2 regions of the Arthrobacter sp. TJ-238 genome follow, and region 2 is predicted to be linked to the other one. Evidence: riboswitches for the same ligand, from Rfam matches in the RefSeq annotation. Region 2 holds a riboswitch; the other holds the start of a gene.
What was found. Region 2 has a riboswitch for cyclic di-GMP ahead of AC4D2O_RS03325 (glycoside hydrolase family 26 protein). Riboswitches for the same ligand answer to the same signal wherever they lie in the genome.
Positions count from the first base shown of each region.

Region 1: linked by a shared signal. The riboswitch ahead of AC4D2O_RS09385 (response regulator transcription factor) and the one ahead of AC4D2O_RS03325 (glycoside hydrolase family 26 protein) in region 2 are both predicted to bind cyclic di-GMP.

Region 1 is NZ_JBZCNH010000004.1:97,163-106,505, forward strand. It holds gene pabB (aminodeoxychorismate synthase component I) at 1-1,450, opposite strand, end outside; gene AC4D2O_RS09350 (LysE family transporter) at 1,454-2,071, opposite strand; gene AC4D2O_RS09355 (low molecular weight protein-tyrosine-phosphatase) at 2,095-2,604, opposite strand; gene AC4D2O_RS09360 (class I SAM-dependent methyltransferase) at 2,717-3,514, opposite strand; gene AC4D2O_RS09365 (MarR family winged helix-turn-helix transcriptional regulator) at 3,556-4,017, opposite strand; gene AC4D2O_RS09370 (MMPL family transporter) at 4,118-6,271, shown strand; gene AC4D2O_RS09375 (DUF6221 family protein) at 6,429-6,731, shown strand; gene AC4D2O_RS09380 (Hpt domain-containing protein) at 6,910-7,362, shown strand; gene AC4D2O_RS09385 (response regulator transcription factor) at 7,370-8,203, opposite strand; cyclic di-GMP riboswitch class I at 8,325-8,399, opposite strand; gene AC4D2O_RS09390 (GNAT family N-acetyltransferase) at 8,553-9,086, shown strand; gene AC4D2O_RS09395 (hypothetical protein) at 9,186-9,343, opposite strand, start outside.
Region 2 is NZ_JBZCNH010000001.1:678,559-687,901, reverse strand. It holds gene AC4D2O_RS03330 (hypothetical protein) at 96-434, opposite strand; gene AC4D2O_RS03325 (glycoside hydrolase family 26 protein) at 803-1,879, opposite strand; cyclic di-GMP riboswitch class I at 2,096-2,173, opposite strand; gene AC4D2O_RS03320 (DNA/RNA non-specific endonuclease) at 2,691-2,870, shown strand; gene AC4D2O_RS03315 (Hpt domain-containing protein) at 2,878-3,264, opposite strand; gene AC4D2O_RS03310 (glycoside hydrolase family 26 protein) at 3,770-4,801, shown strand; gene AC4D2O_RS03305 (EamA family transporter) at 5,066-6,073, opposite strand; gene AC4D2O_RS03300 (CGNR zinc finger domain-containing protein) at 6,129-6,674, shown strand; gene AC4D2O_RS03295 (AAA family ATPase) at 6,689-8,281, opposite strand; gene AC4D2O_RS03290 (hypothetical protein) at 8,312-8,683, opposite strand; gene AC4D2O_RS03285 (DUF308 domain-containing protein) at 8,729-9,337, opposite strand.

The DNA.
Region 1 (9,343 bases), on a different contig from region 2:
AGCGCAGGAAATGGGCGAACGGTGCGGGGTTCTCGGCGCGCAGCCGGAGATAGGCGTCCAGCGGGTCGAGGGCCTCCCCGGCCTCCAGGTGCGCCACGAGCGACGTCGTCAGGCACACCTCGTAGGTGTTGCCCTCGGTGATCTCGGCCTGCGCCTGCCGGATCTTCGCGAGGTACGCGGTGTGCGTGTCCCGTGCCCCGAACCGCGGCACCGGGAGCCGTGGCGGCGCCGGCAGGGGATCGGTCGCCGTCACGGCCGCCCGCGCCCGCGTCAGCCAGGTGTCCCGGTCGGCGTCGGGCCGCCCGTCGGAGAGGGTCAGGAGGAAGACGGCGCCGTCGGTGTGGTCGAGGACGACGGCGCGGCCGGCGAAGAGGAGCGCGGCGTCGGGCAGGTCAGCCCCTGGCCGGATGTCCGCGCCGCCCGTCTCGCGCTTCAGTTCGTAGCCGAGGTAGCCCAGCCAGCCGAGCCCGAAGTCGCAGGCGAGACCGTCCGGCGCGCGCACGGCACGCCGCCCCCAGACGTCGTCGAGCCAGCGGAAGAAGGGCTCGCGGATCCGGGTGGTCACGGGGCCGGCCATGATGTCCGTGACGCCGCCGCGGTGCAGGGCCAGTTGCCCGAAGGCCCCGCCGGCGTCGGCCATGATGCTGAAGCGGTTGCGCTCGCCGGTCGGGGGCCCTGTCGGCACCCCGGGCGGCGCCCCGGTCGGGGGGTGCACCACGGCGTCGGAGCTGTCCAGCCAGGCAGCCGCAGGTGCGTCGCCGTAGAGCGTCGAGAACAGCGCCGCAGCGTCCGGGACCGCCTCGAGGCGCTCGGCGTCCAGCATCAGTCCGCGCCGGCTCGCGCGCTCGGGCGCCAGCAGGACGGTGCAGGAGGGCAGCCCGGTGAGCGCGAGGCGCACGGCCTGCGGCGACGGCGGCCCCTGGTGGCCCTGTACGACGACGTCCGCGGCGGCGCCGGGGTCGTCTGCCGCGAGCCAGCGGTCCTCCTGATGGGCCCAGCGCTGCCAGTACGGGGCGTAGGCGTCACCGTCGCGCTCGATCGCCGTGCGCTGCCGGACCTCCGCGTCGGCCTCCACCCAGATGACGGCGTCGAGCCGGTCGCGCGCCGCCGCCGCTGCCGCACCCACGCCCTCGAGGAGCACGATCTCCGCCGCCGGCGTCCTGCGCTCCGCGCCGTCCTCTCCCCGCACCCAGTCCCAGGCGTTCCAGCGTGCCGTCCGTCCCGCCCGCAGGGGGGTGAGGACATGCTCGACGTAGCGGGTGATCCCGGCGTCGAGCCCGTCCCAGCCGGGGTAGATGTCCTCGAGGTGGAAGAGGCCGACGGTGTGGTGCTCGCGCAGGAGGGCGGCGAGTTCCACGGCGAGGGTCGTCTTGCCGGCACCGGACCGGCCGTCGATCGCGATGAGCAGGGGGGTGGCGGCGCTGCCCGGAGTGCAGGGGGTGTCGGGCACGGCTCAGGCCAGGGCGAGCAGGGCGCCGACGCCGACGAACAGGGACCCGAAGGTGCGGTTGAGGACTCGCTGGCCGCGCTCGTCCTCGGTGAAGCGCCGGAACGACCGGGCGGTGCCCGCGTAGAAGAACCACATGACGAGCAGGTCGATGACGATCACGGTCGCGGTCAGCACGCCGTACTGGTGCAGCAACGGCTCATCCGGCCGGATGAACTGGGGGATGAGCGCGAGGAAGAACACGATGGCCTTGGGGTTGAGCAGGTTCACCCACACGCCGCGGCGGAACATCGAAAGGGATGCCTCGCTGCCCTGCAGGGCACGGACCTCGCTGTTGTCGGGTCTCGCGAGGAACCTCCGCACCCCGAGGTACACGAGGTAGGCGGCACCGATGTACCGGATGAGGTTGAAGGCGAGCGGCGAGTTCGCGACGAGGAGGCCCACGCCCGCGCCGGCTATCCCGATGTGCACCAGCAGGGCCGTCTGCTGGCCCAGGATGCCCCAGATGGAGCGGCGGAACCCGACGGCCAGCGCGTTGCTCATCGTGTTCACCGCGCCCGCGCCGGGCATGAAGCTGATGAGCGTCTGGGCGCCCAGCAGCGCCAGCCAGAGGGAGGGATTCACCCGTTCATGGTATGCGCCGCGCGTCAGTCGTCCGAACGGTCGGCGTCGAGCTCGTGGCGCACGAACCGCACGACGCCGTCCACCGCGCCGTCGACCATCTTCCAGGTGGCCTCGAAGTCGCTCGCATCGCCGTACCAGGGGTCGTAGATGCCGAGGTGCTCGAGCTCCGTGTCCGTGGTCGACGGGTCGAACTCGCGCAGGAGGTGGATCCTGTCGCGAGCATCGTCGTCGGGCGCGTCCCGGCGCAGCTCACGGTAGTGGTCCAGATCGAGGGCGAGGATGAGGTCGCGTTCGCGGTACCAGCCCGGCTCGAACATCCGGGCCCGGTGCAGGTGGCTCTCGATGCCGAGCTCGGTCAGCTTCGCCGCAGCACGCTCGTCGATCGGCCTGCCTGCCTCCCAGTCCGTGGTGCCCGCGGAGTCGACGACGACGTCGTCCCCCAGGCCTGCCCGGCCGAACGCGTGGGTCAGCATGAGTTCGGCCATGGGGGAGCGGCAGATGTTCCCTGTGCAGACGGTGACGATGCGGTACATCACGCCAGCCTAGCTGCGGTGCCCGTCCTGGATCGGCCGGACCTCGTCCGGGATCACCGTTCCAGCCGATGCAGATCGACGATGGGAGGGGCCCCACCGCGTGCACCGCGCTTCAGTCCCGCGCAAGGATCTCCACGCTCGGCATCAGGAACACGCCGTCGTCCAGCCGCGACCATCTGCGCCACCCCTCGGCCAGCCGGTCGAGGGTGCGCTGATCGGCGAGACCGCGCTCGAGGGTCTGCCCGGCGAACGCCGAGTGCAGCACGCGCTCGGCCCAGGACTCGGCGAGGAGGCGCCGGTCCTCGGCAGTGGCATACACCCAGTTCGTCGACGACACCTCGATAGCCGCGAAACCTGCCGCCGCCGCCCACCCGGGAAGGCGGCGTCCGGCGTCGGGCTCCCCGCCGTTGCCCCGTGCCAGCGTGCGGTAGAGCTCCCGCCACTCGTCGAGTTCGTCGACCGCCGGGAACCAGGTCATCGCACCGAAGTCGGCCTCGCGGGCCGCCACGATCCCGCCCGGCCGGACGACGCGGCGCATCTCGCGGAGGGCCGCCACGGGGTCGGCCAGGTGCTGCAGGAGCTGGTGTGCGTGGACCAGGTCGAACGATTCGTCGGCGGCGTCGAGGTCGTACACGTTGCCCTCGCGGAACTCGACGTTCGCGAGGTCGGCGTGCGCCTCCGCGGCCTGCGCGACGACGTCCGCCGAGCTGTCGATGCCCGTCACCGAGCCCGGTGCCACCAGATCGGCGAAGCCTGCCGTGATGCTGCCGGGGCCGCAGCCGACGTCCAGCACGTCCAGGCCGGCTTCGAGGAAGGGCTCGAGGTAGGCGGCCGACGACGCGACGGTCCGCGCTGCATGCGCCGCCGTGACGCTCGGGTGGTGTCCGTGGGAGTAGACCTCGTCGTTCATGCTCCGAAGGCTAACCGGCGGGAGGCCCATCGGTCAGCATTTCAGCCGCCGTCCAGCGCCACGTCACGCGCGGCGACCGTGGCGTCGGTGACGTCCTGGAGCATGTCGCGCAGGAGTTCCAGCTGCTCCTCGGAATACCTGTCGAAGACGGCGTCGATGTGGCGGGCGAGGGGAGCGAACAGCATCGCCCCCGTGGAGCGTGCCTTCTCCGTCATCTCGAGGTGCACCTGCCGACGATCGACCTCGCTGCGCCGTCGGGTCACGTGGCCCGCCGAATCGAGGCGGTCCACCAGGGCAGTGGTGGCCGGCGAGCTCAGGTTGAGTTCCTCCCGCAGGAATCCGGGGGTCACCGTGAGTCCGGCGCGAGCGGCGCCCATCATGATGCTCAGGGCATGGAGGTCGGTGCGGTAGAGGCTGTCCCGCTCGCTCGCGACGTCGACATAGCGGTCGGTCTCGACCGTGAACTGCCGCAGCAGTGCCATGAGTTCTTCCCTCGCGGCCATGGGTCCTCGCCTCCTTTCCCTTCAGTTTAAACCGTTTCACATTATCTCCACCATGGATATACTTTACGGCAGAGATAAGTACGAGTGGGTAGGGAACTCCATGAAGAACAGATGGTTGAGGGTGCTGTTGCCCGCGGTCGTGGTGCTGATCTGGCTGATCGGGGCGGCGGTCGGTGGTCCTACGTTCGGGCGGCTCGAGGAGGTCTCGAGCAACGACCAGGCGTCCTTCCTGCCCGCCAGCGCCGAGTCCACGGAGGCGGGCGAGCTGCAGCAGCGGTTCAGTGACTCCGATGCCGTCCCGGCGATCATCGTGGCCGAATCGGAGACCGCGATCGACCCGCGGGACCTCGGGCCCTACGAGGATCTCGCCGCCACGCTCGGGGAGGTCGGGGGGCTCGAGCCGGCGGCCGAGGGTGCTCCGCCGGTCGTCGGGCCCATCCCGTCCGAGGACGGTCTCGCGGTCCAGTACGTCGCGTTCGTCTCCTCCGACGCCGAACTCGCCGAGGTGGTGGGCGAACTGCGCACCATCCTCGACGACGAACTGCCCGACGGCGTCACCGGCTACGTGACCGGCCCCGCAGGGCTCACCAACGACCTCGTGGAGGCTTTCGGCGGGATCGACGGCATCCTGCTCGCCGTCGCGCTCGGCGCCGTGTTCGTCATCCTCCTCGCCGTCTACCGGTCCATCGTGCTGCCGTTCCTCGTCCTGCTGACCTCGGTGTTCGCCCTGGCGACGTCGATCCTGCTGATCTTCGGTCTCGCGAAGCTCGATCTGATCCAGCTCAGCGGCCAGAGCCAGGGAATCCTCTCGATCCTCGTGATCGGCGCGGCCACGGACTACGCGCTGCTGCTCGTCGCCCGATTCCGGGAGGCGCTCGTCGGGAACGAGACGAAGTGGGAGGCCATGCGTGTGGCTTTCCGCGGTTCGTTCGAGCCGATCCTCGCCTCCGGCGCCACCGTGATCCTCGGCCTCCTGTGCCTGCTCTTCTCGGATCTCAACTCGAACCGGAGCCTCGGACCCATCGCCGCCATCGGCATCGCCTTCTCGCTCGCTGCAGCGCTCACGCTCCTCCCCGCGCTCCTGCTCCTCCTGGGCAGGGCGGCCTTCTGGCCCCTGGTCCCGCGCTTCAACCCGGCGGCGGCCGCCGTCGTCGCCCCGCATCACGGCAAGCACGCGGCGCAGACCGGCGCCGGGCCGGAGACAGGACTGGAAGGGCTCAGGGGCCTCTGGCGGGGGGTGGCGCTGCTCGTGGCCCGCCGCCCGCGGGTGCTGTGGACAGCGTCCCTGCTGATCCTGGTTGCCGGCGCCCTCGGGCTGGCCCAACTGCAGGCGAGCGGCGTCCCCCAGTCCGCCGTGATCCTCACGCCCTCCAACGCCGTCGACGGCCAGGAGGCGCTCGGCCGCCACTTCGACGCGGGCTCCGGAAGTCCGGTCTACGTCGTCGCGCCCGAGGCGGACCAGCAGGCGGTGCTCGACGTCGTCAGGGCGCAGGAGGGCATCTCCGACGCAGCCCTGACCACGGACCCGGGCGGCGCCGCCGTCGTCGAGGACGGGCGGGTCCTCATCAGCGGCACGCTCGGCTACCAGGCCGACTCGGAGCAGGCCGAGGACGTGGTGCGTGAACTGCGCACGGCGCTCGACGACACCGGCGGAGGAGAGGCGCTGGTCGGCGGGGTCACGGCGGTGGCGATCGACACGAACGACACCGCACTCGCCGACCTCGTCAAGATCATCCCGATCGTCCTGGCCGTCATCCTCGTGGTCCTGATCGTCCTGCTCCGCTCGGTGCTCGCGCCCGTGCTCCTCGTGGCCAGCGTGGCGCTCTCCTACGCGACGGCCCTCGGCGTCTCGGCGCTGGTGTTCAACAACATCTTCGGGTTCGAGGGGGCGGACGCGTCGGTGCCGCTGTTCGGCTTCGTGTTCCTCGTGGCCCTGGGGGTGGACTACAACATCTTCCTGATGACCCGGGTCCGGGAGGAGTCCCTCCGCATCGGCACGCGCCCCGGCATCCTCCGCGGACTCGGCGTGACCGGCGGCGTCATCACCTCGGCCGGCGTGGTGCTGGCGGCGACCTTCGCCGCGCTGGGCGTGATCCCGATCCTGTTCCTCGCGCAGATCGCGTTCATCGTGGCATTCGGCGTGCTGCTGGATACCCTACTGGTGCGCTCGCTGCTCATCCCGGCGCTCGCCTACGACATCGGCCCGAGGATCTGGTGGCCATCGGCACTGGGGAAGGTGCCGTCCCCGCGGTGACCCACGGTGAGGTGTCCGACGTCGACCTCACCGAGCTCGTGACCGAGACGACGAGCGTTGCCCGCGTCGCGGCCCCGGGTAGTCATGGAATCTCGACCTGCCCGACGAGCCCGTGGCGCGGGGTCCTATAAGGGCTGAAGGTCGCTACTCTCTACCTATGAACGACATCGCCGCCTTTCTTGACGCACGTATCTCCGAGGACGAGAAGGCGGCCCGCAGGGGAAGCCTGCCCGAGGAAGTGTGGGGCGTCGGCGGCTGGTTCGACCCCCAGCGGGTCCTCGCGGAATGCCGGGCCAAGCGGGAGCTCCTCCGGTACGCGGTCGCCGAACTCGACGCCCAGCAGCGTGCGGAGGTCCTCGGACTGCTGGCGCTTCCGTGGGCCGGACACGCCGACTACAGTGCCGGGTGGCGGACGGCGGCGGTACTGAAGGTCGAGCTGAAGGACGAGCTGAAGGCCTAGAGAGGCCGCTCGGGGAGGACCTCTCCTGCCCCTCAGCAGCTCCGGCGCACAAGGCTGATCGGCCGCGACCGCGGCCGGTCAGGGCTGTCCCGACCACGAGATGTCATCCTTCCGCAAGCTTTGCGCAATAACATCGAGGGACTCCTCCGGGTGGGCGGACCGTTACTACCCTTGAAGCGTGCCCATCCATTCCACCCCGCCCTCCCCTGGCCAGCACCAGGACCACGGCCCTGCACCCCTCGGGGTCGAGGCCGTCACGGTCCCGGTCGCGCCCGGGAAGGCAGCGCAACTCCTGGACCCGGCGGTCCTCCGGGACATGCGGCGGGACTTCTCCGACGCGGCGACCGTTCGGCAGTTCGCGCGGGATTTCTGCGTCGATCTGCCAGGGAAGATCGACAGGCTGGACCTCCGGCTCGCCGAGGGGGACGCGGCGGGAGCCGAGGATGCCGTGCTCAGCGTGACGACCTCCGCGGCGATGGTGGGCGCACTGCGCCTCGGCCAGGCCGGGCGCGCAACCCTCCGGCTGATCACGACCGGCGACCTGGGGGGCGCCAGGCGCACCCTGACCCTGCTGCGCGGCTGCGCCGACGACACCGTCCGGACGCTTCAGGAGCCCTCCGGACACCCCTGATGCCGATTCAGCGCGAGGTTGCGCTCCGCGGCACGATCCGGAAGCCGACACCTCGGACCGTCACGATCAGGTCCGGGTCACCCTTCGTCCGCGCCAGTTTCTGGCGGAGGTTGGCGATGTGCACCTCGATGGCCCGTTCGTCCGTCCGGCTCACGAAGTTGTAACCGCGGTAGTCGCGACCGCGCGAGACCCGCACGAGCTCCTCCTTGGTCCGGACCGCGCCGTTGCTCCGCATCAGCTCGTGCAGGAGGTTGAACTCCGTCTTCGTCAGTGGCAGTTCGACGCCGGCGCAACTCGCGGTGCGGGCGTCGCCGTCCACCACGAGGACTCCGTTCCGCAGGAGCGTGTCGGACGATTCCTGGCTCTCGTCCCCGGAGAGGACGGGAGCCGCAGCGGCAGTCCCGGACGGCGCGGACGGCGCGGACGGTGGGGACGCATGCTGTGCCATCTGGCCGGCGCGGGGCCTGCGGAGCATCGCGTCGATGCGCGCCCGCAGTTCCCGGGGGCGGAAGGGCTTCAGGACGTAGTCGTCGGCGCCGGCCTGGAGGGCGGTCAGGATATCCAGCTCGTCGCCGCGACCGCTGAGGACGATCACGTAGCAGTCCGTGGTGGAGCGGATCCGCCGGAGGACCTCGTACCCGTCGATGTCGGGCAGCCCGATGTCGAGGGTCACCACGACCGGATGCTCCTGGCGCACTATGTCGACGCCCTCACGCCCGGTGGCCGCGCCGGTCACCTGGAAGCCCCCCTGGGCGAGGATGGCGGAGACCAGGTTGCGGATGTCCAGATCGTCCTCGATGACGACGGCCGCCCGGACCTCGCCGGGTCCGGAGCTACTCATAGCGGGGAGTCCCACGATGATTCCGCGTGGCGGGGGAGGTGGGCCCGTGCACAGCGCCTTCGGCCGATCCGGGAGTTGTATTGAATTGGACTGTCCGAGACATACTCGTGGACCTGTTCTCTTCGGCGGCCCGGCTGACCTCGTGGGTCCCGTGGCTTTGCGTCCCCGGCTCGCACCGGGTTTGCCCTTATCGACGAGCGGTTGCCCGCCCGACGATACTAGCAACCCCGACTGACACATCCGTGACGCGGGCATACAGCGGTCCGTGCCGTGCCGGGCACCTCCCCGCTGCAGGGAAGCGAGCCCGCTGAAGGCTGCGCCGGACGCCTGCGGGCGCTACGGTCCTTCCATGCAGATCGTGCAGTACGAGCCGGCCCACCGGGCGGCGCTGCTCGCGCTCTCGATCCGGGCCTGGGAGCCCGTGTTCCCGCTGTTCCGCGAGGCGATGGCGCCGTTCGTCTACGAGTCCTTCTATCCGGACGGATGGCGGGAACGCCAGGTGCGCGATCTGGCGGCAGTGCTCGACGGCGAACCGCAGAACGTCGCCGTGGCCTTCGAGGAGGGCCGGCCCGTGGGCTGGGTATGCACGCGGTTCCATCCCGAGGACAGCATGAGCGAGATCTACGTGCTGGCCGTGGACCCGGAGTTCCAGCGCCGGGGTGTGGCCAGGGCCCTCATGGGCCATTCCTTCGACCGGGGGCGGGAGGCCGGGATGCGGATGGCCCTCGTCGAGACCGGCGACGATCCGGGCCACCGGCCGGCACGCCAGGCGTACGAGGCGGCCGGGTTCGAGCGCTGGCCCGTCGCCCGTTACTTCAAGGACCTGTCCGAGCAGGCGGCGACGGCCCCGGCACCCGGGACGACGGAGGACCGCGCACCTTGAGGCCCAGCCCCGGCACAGGACCGGCACACCGCAGCCAGGGTGCGGCTCCGCGGAACTGGAGGAGGCCCTGCTACCCCTGCAGATCGCGTCGGCGGGCGGCTACTCCTCGGCATTGGCGCGTTCTTCGATCCAGTCCGTCGCCGCGTCCGAGAGGAACACGCCGTCGGGCCCGCGCCCACCCATCCACCAGGACTCGGTCGCCACGAGGCCGCCCGCCCTGCTGATGTCCGCCGCCACCTCGGGACTCAGTGCCTCAC
Region 2 (9,343 bases):
AACACCTCCTCGGCGACCGCAACCACGCACTCGTACACCTCATGCGGGCGGAGCACCCAGCATTCCAGTAGCCGAATGCTGCACCACCGGTCACCTCAGAACTCTCCGTAGGGCCAATCGAAGTGCGCGCGCGTCTCTTCGAGCGGGAGATGCAGGGTGCGGGCGATGTCATTCCAACTTGCGCCCTCATTGCGCGCCAGCCGGACGGCGGCTGCCAGCTCCCTCTCGGCTCGCTGCGCCTGTTCCTGGCGGTCCTTCAACAAGGTCTTCCAGTTCCCGATGAGCCGGCCACGCCCCGCCAGGTCGTCATCGCTCGACTGCTCAAAACAATCCCCCAGAAGCCGGTATGAGGTAAAGGCTCTTAGGGCTTCGTCCGGGCTGAGGTTGTCGAAGTCGTTGGTGTCGTTCGGACCTGTGTAGGGCGGTTTCCTCATTGGGGTGACTCCTCAAGAAGCGTTGTGTCGGAACATTCCCCATCCCGGTACAGCGGGAGTGAGACCCGGACGGCCATCTGCCCCTCCCTCGTCACCTGGTCAGAGGGGACCAACTTCGTACCGGAGGACTAATGATCCTGCACGGCAAGATAACCCTCACTGAACAAGCCTGAAACCTCCTACCCACCCGCACCCAAAGGACCGACGTCCCACAGGACGATCCTCATCGTGTATCGCGGGCTGGCTGCGCCTTTCCGGATCATTGCTTCTCCCTGAGACCCGGGGAAGGACCTTCTGATGGAGACCCAACTAGTAAGCCCGCTTCCTAGTTCGGGCTTCCGGTGGAATCTGTTCCGATCTGGCGAGTCCTAGCGCCGGCTCGTAAGAGCCGCCCGGAAGGCATTGGCTGAGGAGTCACTGCTATTGATGCGCCAGTCGGCTTCCTTGTTGATGTGGAACCAGACCACTGCTGTGACGTCGGGCTGCGCCGAAAGGTAGCTGAACAGGTTGGTGTTCCACGCCGCTTTCGACCCGCCGATCTCGGAGGACGAGGTTTCAGCGATCATGATCGGCTTTCCTGATGCCAGCTGCCTCACTTGTGCCAACCCCTCACCGAACAGGACATCGGGTTCCTGCCACATACTCCACGTCTGCGAGGTCCCCCAGTTGTACCCGTCAAGGGCTGCTACATCGACATAGTCGGCGCCGGGATAAAGCTGGCTGAGGGGGGTTGAACCCCAGTAGGGGACGTTCGCATTCCACACCCATTGGATGTTCGTGGCCCCGGTGGCTGTGACGACGTCGTGAACGTGCCGGTACGCGGCGATGTAGTCACCAGGCTCGTTGCCGTTGACACCCTCAGCCCATGGGTACCAGTCCCCGTTCATCTCATGCCCGAAGCGGAGGTAGACCGGCTGTCCCCACTGGCCAAGCGCAGTACCCCACTGCCGCAGGTAAGCATCGAAGTCGCCGGCTGCAATACGGTCGAGGGAGTAGGCAGGCTGTTCCACCCCGCCGCCCCAGGACCAGGGCTCCCATGTGAGCAATGTCTGTGCCCCTCGCGCCCGTACCGCGTCAAGTTCGGCTAGAGGAGGTGCCTGGTTGAAGTCCTTGTAGGACAGCACGACGGACGGTGCTTCACCGGCGATGGCTGTCACCTCATCGAGTTCCGCCCCGGCGGCCGGACCGCCACTGGTTCCGATCCCGAAGCGGATTCCCTTCGTCGTCGACGCTCCTGTCTCTTGTGCGGGCGCAGGCTCGAGCACGGTGAAGACCGCTGCGGCAGAAGCTGAACCGGCTGTCGCCATGATCGTCACAGTGGGAGATCCGGCAGGAATAACGACAGAGGCCTGGAAGGAACCCTTCCCGTTGGTACTGACCGCAGCACTACTGGCTCCTGCGGTCACCGAGCCTTTGATGTTCTTCGGGAAACCCGCACCCGTCACCGTTACTACCGTTCCTGCTGGTCCCGAATCGCTACTGAGGCTGATTGTCGCTGCGGCCTGTGCCGTAGGAGCGGTACCCAAAGAGAACAGCAGAACCGCACACACAAGTAAGACAACACGCATGACAAAACCACCAGGAGGAGCCGGTGGGATCACACGTGGAACTGAGGACAAGGAAAAGGGCAAGGTTGAGACCATGACTGAGACCTTCACTGGTTTGGTAACCCGGCTGACCTCCAAGGAGGCCCCGTGGTTTTGCGTCCCCGGGTCACCCCGGGTTTGCCTTTACCTCCGGGCGATTGCCGAAAGGTGCCCGGCCCTCCACAAGGGCCAAACCCCACCATCCTTGCCTGCCATCATCAATAAAACCGGGTAGAAGAGGCAAAGAACAGGGCAGCATTCCCGCAGTACTCCCCCAGGCAAGAAAATCTTTCGTCATGCTAGTCGCACTGCTCAACAGCTGTGCAAGCTACTGAAATACGCCATCCACCACGAGCTATCCGGCCCGTTGCGAGGTGGGTGCTGATGCCCCTGGCGGCCGTAGTCGTTCTCCTCCTCCCTGACTGGGCCGGGACCGGCACTCCCCGCCCTCTGTGGGTCTTTGCCCTACCCATCGTTCTCGGCCTGACCGGAGCTGTATTCGCGCTGAAGGGCAGATGTCCGTGGGCGGATGGTCATCGGGTGCTTCCAGGCGAGCGTGCTGCTCGAAGCTTTCCGCATCGGCAGAGACCGGCAGCCGGAACTCGCGGCGGGCCTACTGCTGTCACCGACACTGTCGCTGCTGGTGCCGGTACCACTGCCACTGTGACTGGTGGGGAGCTCTCAGACCGCGAGGGTTTCGACTGTCTGGGGTGACACGCGCGCCGAGGCAGTCACCGCGAACGAGGACACCTTCGACTACACCAACGTGGCCCCGCAGGCGGCGAAGTTCAACCACGGCCTCGAATTCTGGCTCGTTCTGGAGTCCTATCTGCATCCCTGCGGCAGGTAGCTACTGGTCAGACGCGCGGTCGTACTTCTGACTTCGGCACGGAGGAATCCGCGGGAGTGCGGAAGGTGGCACTTGCTGTTCGGAACAGGTCAGCTTGCCCTTGAAGCGTCCGGACGAGTGGGCCGACAGCTATTGCTTCGGGGTCGTTGCTTCCGAGTGCGCGCGTGGTGGACGCGTCCAGCTGACGCGCTCCAACCATGGCGGCGCTGGCCCGCAGACTATGAAGGGCTCTCACGATGTCCGCACGATTCTGTGCCCTGACCGCATGCTCGATGACGCGGATGCGGTCGTCGAGCATGGCAGTGAAGGTGTCGAGGAAGTCAATGGCAATGATCTGCGAGTCCAGCCCATCGATCAGTTCGTCGAACACCACTGGGTCAAAATCCGGAATCATGGGTTCCTACCAGCCGATTGATCCCAGGACCACTATCAGCTGCGGAGGTCGGCGCGGATGACTGTCCACGGTCGGTGGGTTCGAGGCACGCGTGGTGCGGGTGATCCCGGCCGCAATCAGAGGATCGGCAGGACCAGAAATGTTGTGTGTCATGGCTGCCCCGGCTCCACCGTCTGCCGCCGCTTTGGCAACTGTTCATTTCTATCTTCGAGGCCAAAGGGCGGCCAGCACACGAGTACCGGCTACTTGTTCTGACCCACCCGTAGTGGGTGCGCTCCGTAGTAAGCGGTCGACTCGGCAAGGTAGGCGCAGGACTGGGTGAAGTTCGCTCTGTTCCCGCTCTAGGGTGAGTCCCTACCCGTAGATTGGGAGCGTGGTCTCACGTCTTGTTCGCCTGGTGCTGGCGATGCTGCTCCTGTCCCTGTGTGCCTGCAACATCAACACCCAAGCTGTGCCGTGTGATTCGATCGAAGGGAGGAATCTCGCCCCGGACGCGGGAACGTTGATGGGCGTGAATCTGGAGTGGGGCAGGGAAACCCTCGCCGAGTACTCGGACAAGCTCGGTGAACGCCCCGCTGTTGCAGTGACATTCGCGGACTTCCCGCTCAACGAGGAAGACCCGGGCCTGTTGGCGTCCGCGGCCGAGCAGCTGCGCCAGAACGGGGGCACGCTGCTACTGACCCTGGAGCCGATCGAAGGGCTCGACGCGGTCACGTCGGCGCGTGCGGACGAGCTCGCAGCCCTCCTGGCAGGGTTCAACACGAACGGCGTGCCGGTGATCGTTCGTTTCGCGCACGAGATGAACGGGTCCTGGTACCCGTGGGGTCAGCAACCGGCCGAGTACATCGCTGCGTACCGACGCGTCGCGGACGCCGTCCACGGGCGGGCCCCGGGATCGGCGATGATGTGGGCGCCGAACTACGCCGGCGGGTACCCGTTCGCCGGCGGTGAGTTCGAATCCCTCCCCGGAGCACCCGGATTCTCGGAGCTGGACACCACCGGTGACGGCACCCTGACCTCCTTCGACGACCCGTACGCCCCCTACTACCCGGGCGATGACGCCGTGGACTGGGTGGGCATGTCCCTCTACCACTGGGGCAACACCTACCCCTGGTCCGAGAGTGAGATGCCCGAGGAAGGCAAGTTCATCGACCAGCTCACCGGCACCTACAACGGCAAGAACGGCAACGACTCGATGCTGCCGGACTTCTACACCCAGTACGGAGTAGACCACGGCAAGCCCGTCGCGATCCCGGAGACAGCGTCCCTGGTACAGGCTGACATCGGTCGGCTCCGGGGCCTGAACATCAAGCGGGCCTGGTGGGAGCAGGTCTTCGACCCCACAGTGCACGAACGGTTCCCGCAACTCAAAATGGTCAACTGGTTCGAGTGGAACAAGATGGAACCCGAAGTCGGCGCACCCGTGGACTGGACAGTCTTGGAGAACGACACCATCCGCTCCGAGTTCACCGCCGCACTACCGGACTGGTACCACTACGCGCCCGAACCACAAACCTGCGGAGAACCCCTCACCTGACCCACGCACCGCCGACGGCAAAGATATCTCTCAGAAGGAACCACGCGTAGCTCCACCCTCCTTGTACCGGCTCCAACAAAACAGCTAGATCGGTCCCGAGCGCAAGCAGCACCGCTAGACCCGAGGCCATTCCGGCCATCACTCCTGCGAGGGTTTCCTTCGGGGTCTTCACGGGATGAGGCACAGGGTCAGTAGAGCACAGTGCACCTCTTGTCCCTGAGGCCTGCGGCGGTGCTGTCGCGGACGCATCGTCCTGCCGCGTCATCACCCCCGCGGAAGCGGCTCCACCGGACTGGGCCGGTCGAGCACCGCCGCGGCGACGTCGTCGGGCGCCGACCGCAGTTCGTCCAGCCGCACGCACACCACGCCGGCGACGATCAGGAGCCCGCCCAGCAGTTGCACCACGCCGGGCAGCTCGCCGAGGATCAGCCAGGCCGCGAGGACGGCGAACATCACCTCGGTCAGCGCCACGAAGCTCGCGACCTTGGACCCGAGGCGCTGCGCCGCCACGATGCCCGTCACATAGCCCGCGACGGTGGCGACGAGGACGAGGACGGCTACCGGCAGCACCCAGCTGTACGTCTGCCCGGCGAGCTGGACGTCCGTGAACACGAAGCGGAACGGCATGATGTTCGTGACGCCGAGCACCAGGATGGTGAGCGCGCCCACCACCATCCCGCCGCCGGCCATGACGAGCGGCGGCAGCGAGTCGTCGACGCGCGCGGACATCAGGAAGTACACCGCGAGGCAGACGGCGGCAGCGAGGCCGAACAGCACGCCCACGGGGTCGAGCCGTGCGTCGCCCGCGAGGTCGAGGACGAGCAGGAGCCCGAGAACGGCGGTCACGGAACCGATCATCGTGAGTGCATTCGGTGCCTTCCGCGAGCGCAGCCAGAGGAATCCGACGATCAGCACCGGCGCCAGGTACTCGAGCAGCAGCGAGACGCCGACGGACATGCGCTGCACGGCATTGAAGTAGAAGAGCTGGCACAGGGCGATCGCCGTCACGCCGTAGATGATGACGGTGAGCGCGTTGCCGCGCAGGGTGGACCAGCGGCCGCGCAGCGCGATCAGCACGGGCACCAGGAGAACGACGGCGGCGCCTCCGATGCGGAGGCCGACGGCGGCTCCGGGGCTCCAGCCGATCTCCAGGAGTGACTTCGCGAAGGGGCCGGAGACGCCGAACGCCGCCGCGGAGATCAGGGCTATCCAGAGGCCGGGGGCGGGGCGCAGGGTCATGTCCGCTCGTTTCGTGTCGGTGACTGGTGTCATGAGTGTGAAGTAGTTATGGTAGTGACACTAGGCGCGGACGATGTCAGGAGTCAACATGCTTTTCACGCATGACACGGAGGTGGCGCTCTCGTCCGCGGCCGCGCTCATCAACACCGCCAAGGAGGACGCCGATCCCCTGGACACCCTCGAGGGACTCGACCGGTTCCTCGAGGAGCAGCGGTTCTCCGGCTCCCGGACCCACCTGGACGCCGAGCTGGAGTCCGTCCGTGCCCTGCGGTCCGAGCTGGAGGTGATCTGGTTCGCGGAGGAGGACGACGCCGTCGCACTCGTCAACGCGATCCTTCGGCGGGCCAATGCCCTCCCCCAGCTGGTCAGGCACGACGAGTGGGACTGGCACCTCCATGCGACGGCGCCCGAAGCGCCGCTCGAGGAACGCATGGCCACCGAGGCCGCGATGGCCCTCGCCGACGTCATCCGCGGGCACGAACTGGACCGCCTGCGCTCCTGCGCGGCCGAGGACTGCGACGGCGTGGTGCTGGATCTCTCCCGCAACCGTTCCCGCCGCTTCTGCGACACCGGGAACTGTGCGAACCGTACGCACGTGAAGGCCTACCGGGCGAGGAAGGCGCAAGGCGCCTGAAGCTTCCGCCGGCGCTAACGCCCGCCGTCGTCGGTGGGCGCATCGTCGGTCCTGCCGATGCCCTGCACGCCGTCGTCCGGGAAGCCGTCCTCCGAGAATCCTCCGTCGGCGAAGCCCTCCCCCTCGAAGGACAGGGACGCCGAGGACCCGTACGCGGGCGAGTAGCTTCCGGAGTACGTCGTGCCGGGCCCCCACCCGAACGAGCCGCCGTGCACGGTGGGAACGCCGTCCTCCGGGCCGGGGCCGTTGCTCCCGAGCAGGCTCCGCGTCAGTGCTGCGCCGTCGGCCATCAGTTCGTCCACGGCGGCCAGCAGGTGCCCGTCCGCCACGGGCGCGTCGTGCAGCGCGGCCGCCAGGACCGCGCGGCGCACGAGTTCACGCGTGAACGACGCCGTGGTGCCCTCGGTCCGCGCGGCGGCGGCCCCGACGGCGTCCTCGCCGAAGGCGAGATCGCGCGCGTACAGACGCAGCAGGGCGGCCCGCTCATGCTCCCCGGGAAGCGGCACTTCCACGGCGAGGTCCACGCGCCCCGGGCGCTGGGCGAGGGCCCGCTCCAGCATGTCCACGCGGTTGGTGGTCAGCACGAACGTGACGTCGGCGTCGTCGTCGAGTCCGTCCATGGCATCCAGCACCTCGAACAGGAGGGGCTGCGGCCCGTGCCCGAAGCTGCGGTCCTCGGCGATCAGGTCGCAGTCCTCGAGGACCACGATGGACGGCTGGAGTGCGCGGGCGGTCCGCGCCGCCTCGCCCACGTGCCGCAGCGTCCCGCCCGTGAGGATGATCGCCGTCGTCCCCGCGCTCGCGCTCAGCAGGTACCGGACGGTGTGGGTCTTGCCGGTGCCGGGCGGACCGTAGAGGAGGATGCCGCGCTTGAGGTGCTGTCCGGCCGCGACCAGGGCCTGCCGGTGCGCGGCGATGCCGAGCGCGTGTTCGCTGACGCGTTCCAGGAGTCCCTCGGGGAGGATCACGTCACCGGCGTCCAGGGTGGGCCGGTGGTGGAAGGTGATGCCCGCGCTGCTCGGTCCGAAGTCCTCGACGGTGAAGGACAGCACCTGCCCCTTCATCACGCTCTCGCGCTGCATCCTGCGCCGGAATTCGGCGAGGAACCCGGCGACGGTGACGGCGTCCGCACACAACACCTCGAGCGACGCGGACTGCCGGTTGTAGCGGGGCTCGGCCTTGCGCTGCAGGACCGCCAGGGGCACGCCGTCACGCTCGAACAGCAGGAGGCCCAGCGCCACCGCCTGCCGCTGCTCGTCCGGGCCGACCGGCAGGTTCGCGTAGTCGGGCTGGGACAGCGGGAAGCTCGGGTGGACCCCGGACTGCTGCACCATGTCGCTGAAGGACAGGTGGTGGCGGTGGTCCCCGCCGCCGATGCCCACGCACCGGCCGTCCGCCGTGAGCGACGCCAGGATGATGTCGGCGTCCACGAACCGGTGGGCGGGGACCTCCTCGACGACGACCGGCACGCCGGCGGGCTCGGTCCCGAGGTGGGCCGAGAGCGTGTCGAAGAGTTCCCGGCCGCGCGCGGAGTGCGGCTGCGCTTCCAGTGCCAGGCGCGCGAGCACGCCGAAATCCCTCATGAACCCCGTGATGTCATCCCCCATGCTGGGAGGCTAACAGGGACGTCAAGGGGGCTAGCTGTCCTGCTTCGGCAGGCGCTCCCCGAAACGCGGTTCGTCGTCGGTCTCGCCTGACGGCCGCTTGACCGTTGCTTCCGGGTCCGGCGTCGCGGACGAGCGGTGGACGCCGGAACCCTGGCTGAGGTGCTCGGCGTTGGGTGTCTCGGCCATCATGAGCATCGCGCAGATCACCAGGGAGACGATGAAGGCGATCCCGGCGGCCGTGAGGCCCAGATCGACGCGCAGCTCCTTGGAGCCACCACCGGTGGCGAAGATGGACGTCGCGACACCGGCCACCAGGGCCAGGACGGCGGAGAAGACGAGGGGTGCCTTGATGCCGTGGCGGAATCGTCCCTGCGTGGGTTTCCCCGACTGGCGGTTGGCCACGGGCACTCCTTCCGGTTCCGAATATTTCTACGAGGCGTAGAGCCTCTAGTTTACGGGGTCCGGTTCGCCCTGGGCGCCGGATCCGGACGATGCGCTGAGCGCTGAATCGTGCCGGTAGCTGAGACCGGCGATGCCGAGCACGACGGCGGTCAGCAGCGCCCCACCGCCCGTCACCCCGAGCAGCGCGTGCGCTCCGAGCTGCTCGACAAACGGGAGGATCGCGCCCGTCACGATGCCCACCACACCGACCACCACGAGGTCCCGTGACGCCGCGTGGGCGCGGACGGAGAGCCCACGGACCAGTTCGGCGAGGCCGGCGACCACCAGGGCCACGGCGGCGGCGAAGGCGAAGCTGCGATCGTCGACGAAGACGAGGCCGGCGACCCCGGCTCCGAGGAGCAGTCCGCCGCCGATGTCGGTGACCAGCCGGAAGCGCGGACCCCAGTGCGTCATGCGGTGGGTCCAGAGGTAGGCCGCACCGCTCAGCAGGAGGTAGACCCCGCCCGCCACGGACATCACGAGCGTGGACGGATCACGCCAGAAGACCGTCAGCAGGCCGAACAGTGCGCTCACCGCGGCGCGGACCAGGAACGGTTTCCACACCAGGAGCTCGGCGGCGGGAGCGGCGCTCGGGGCGGAGGGTGCAGCAGCCATCAAGGG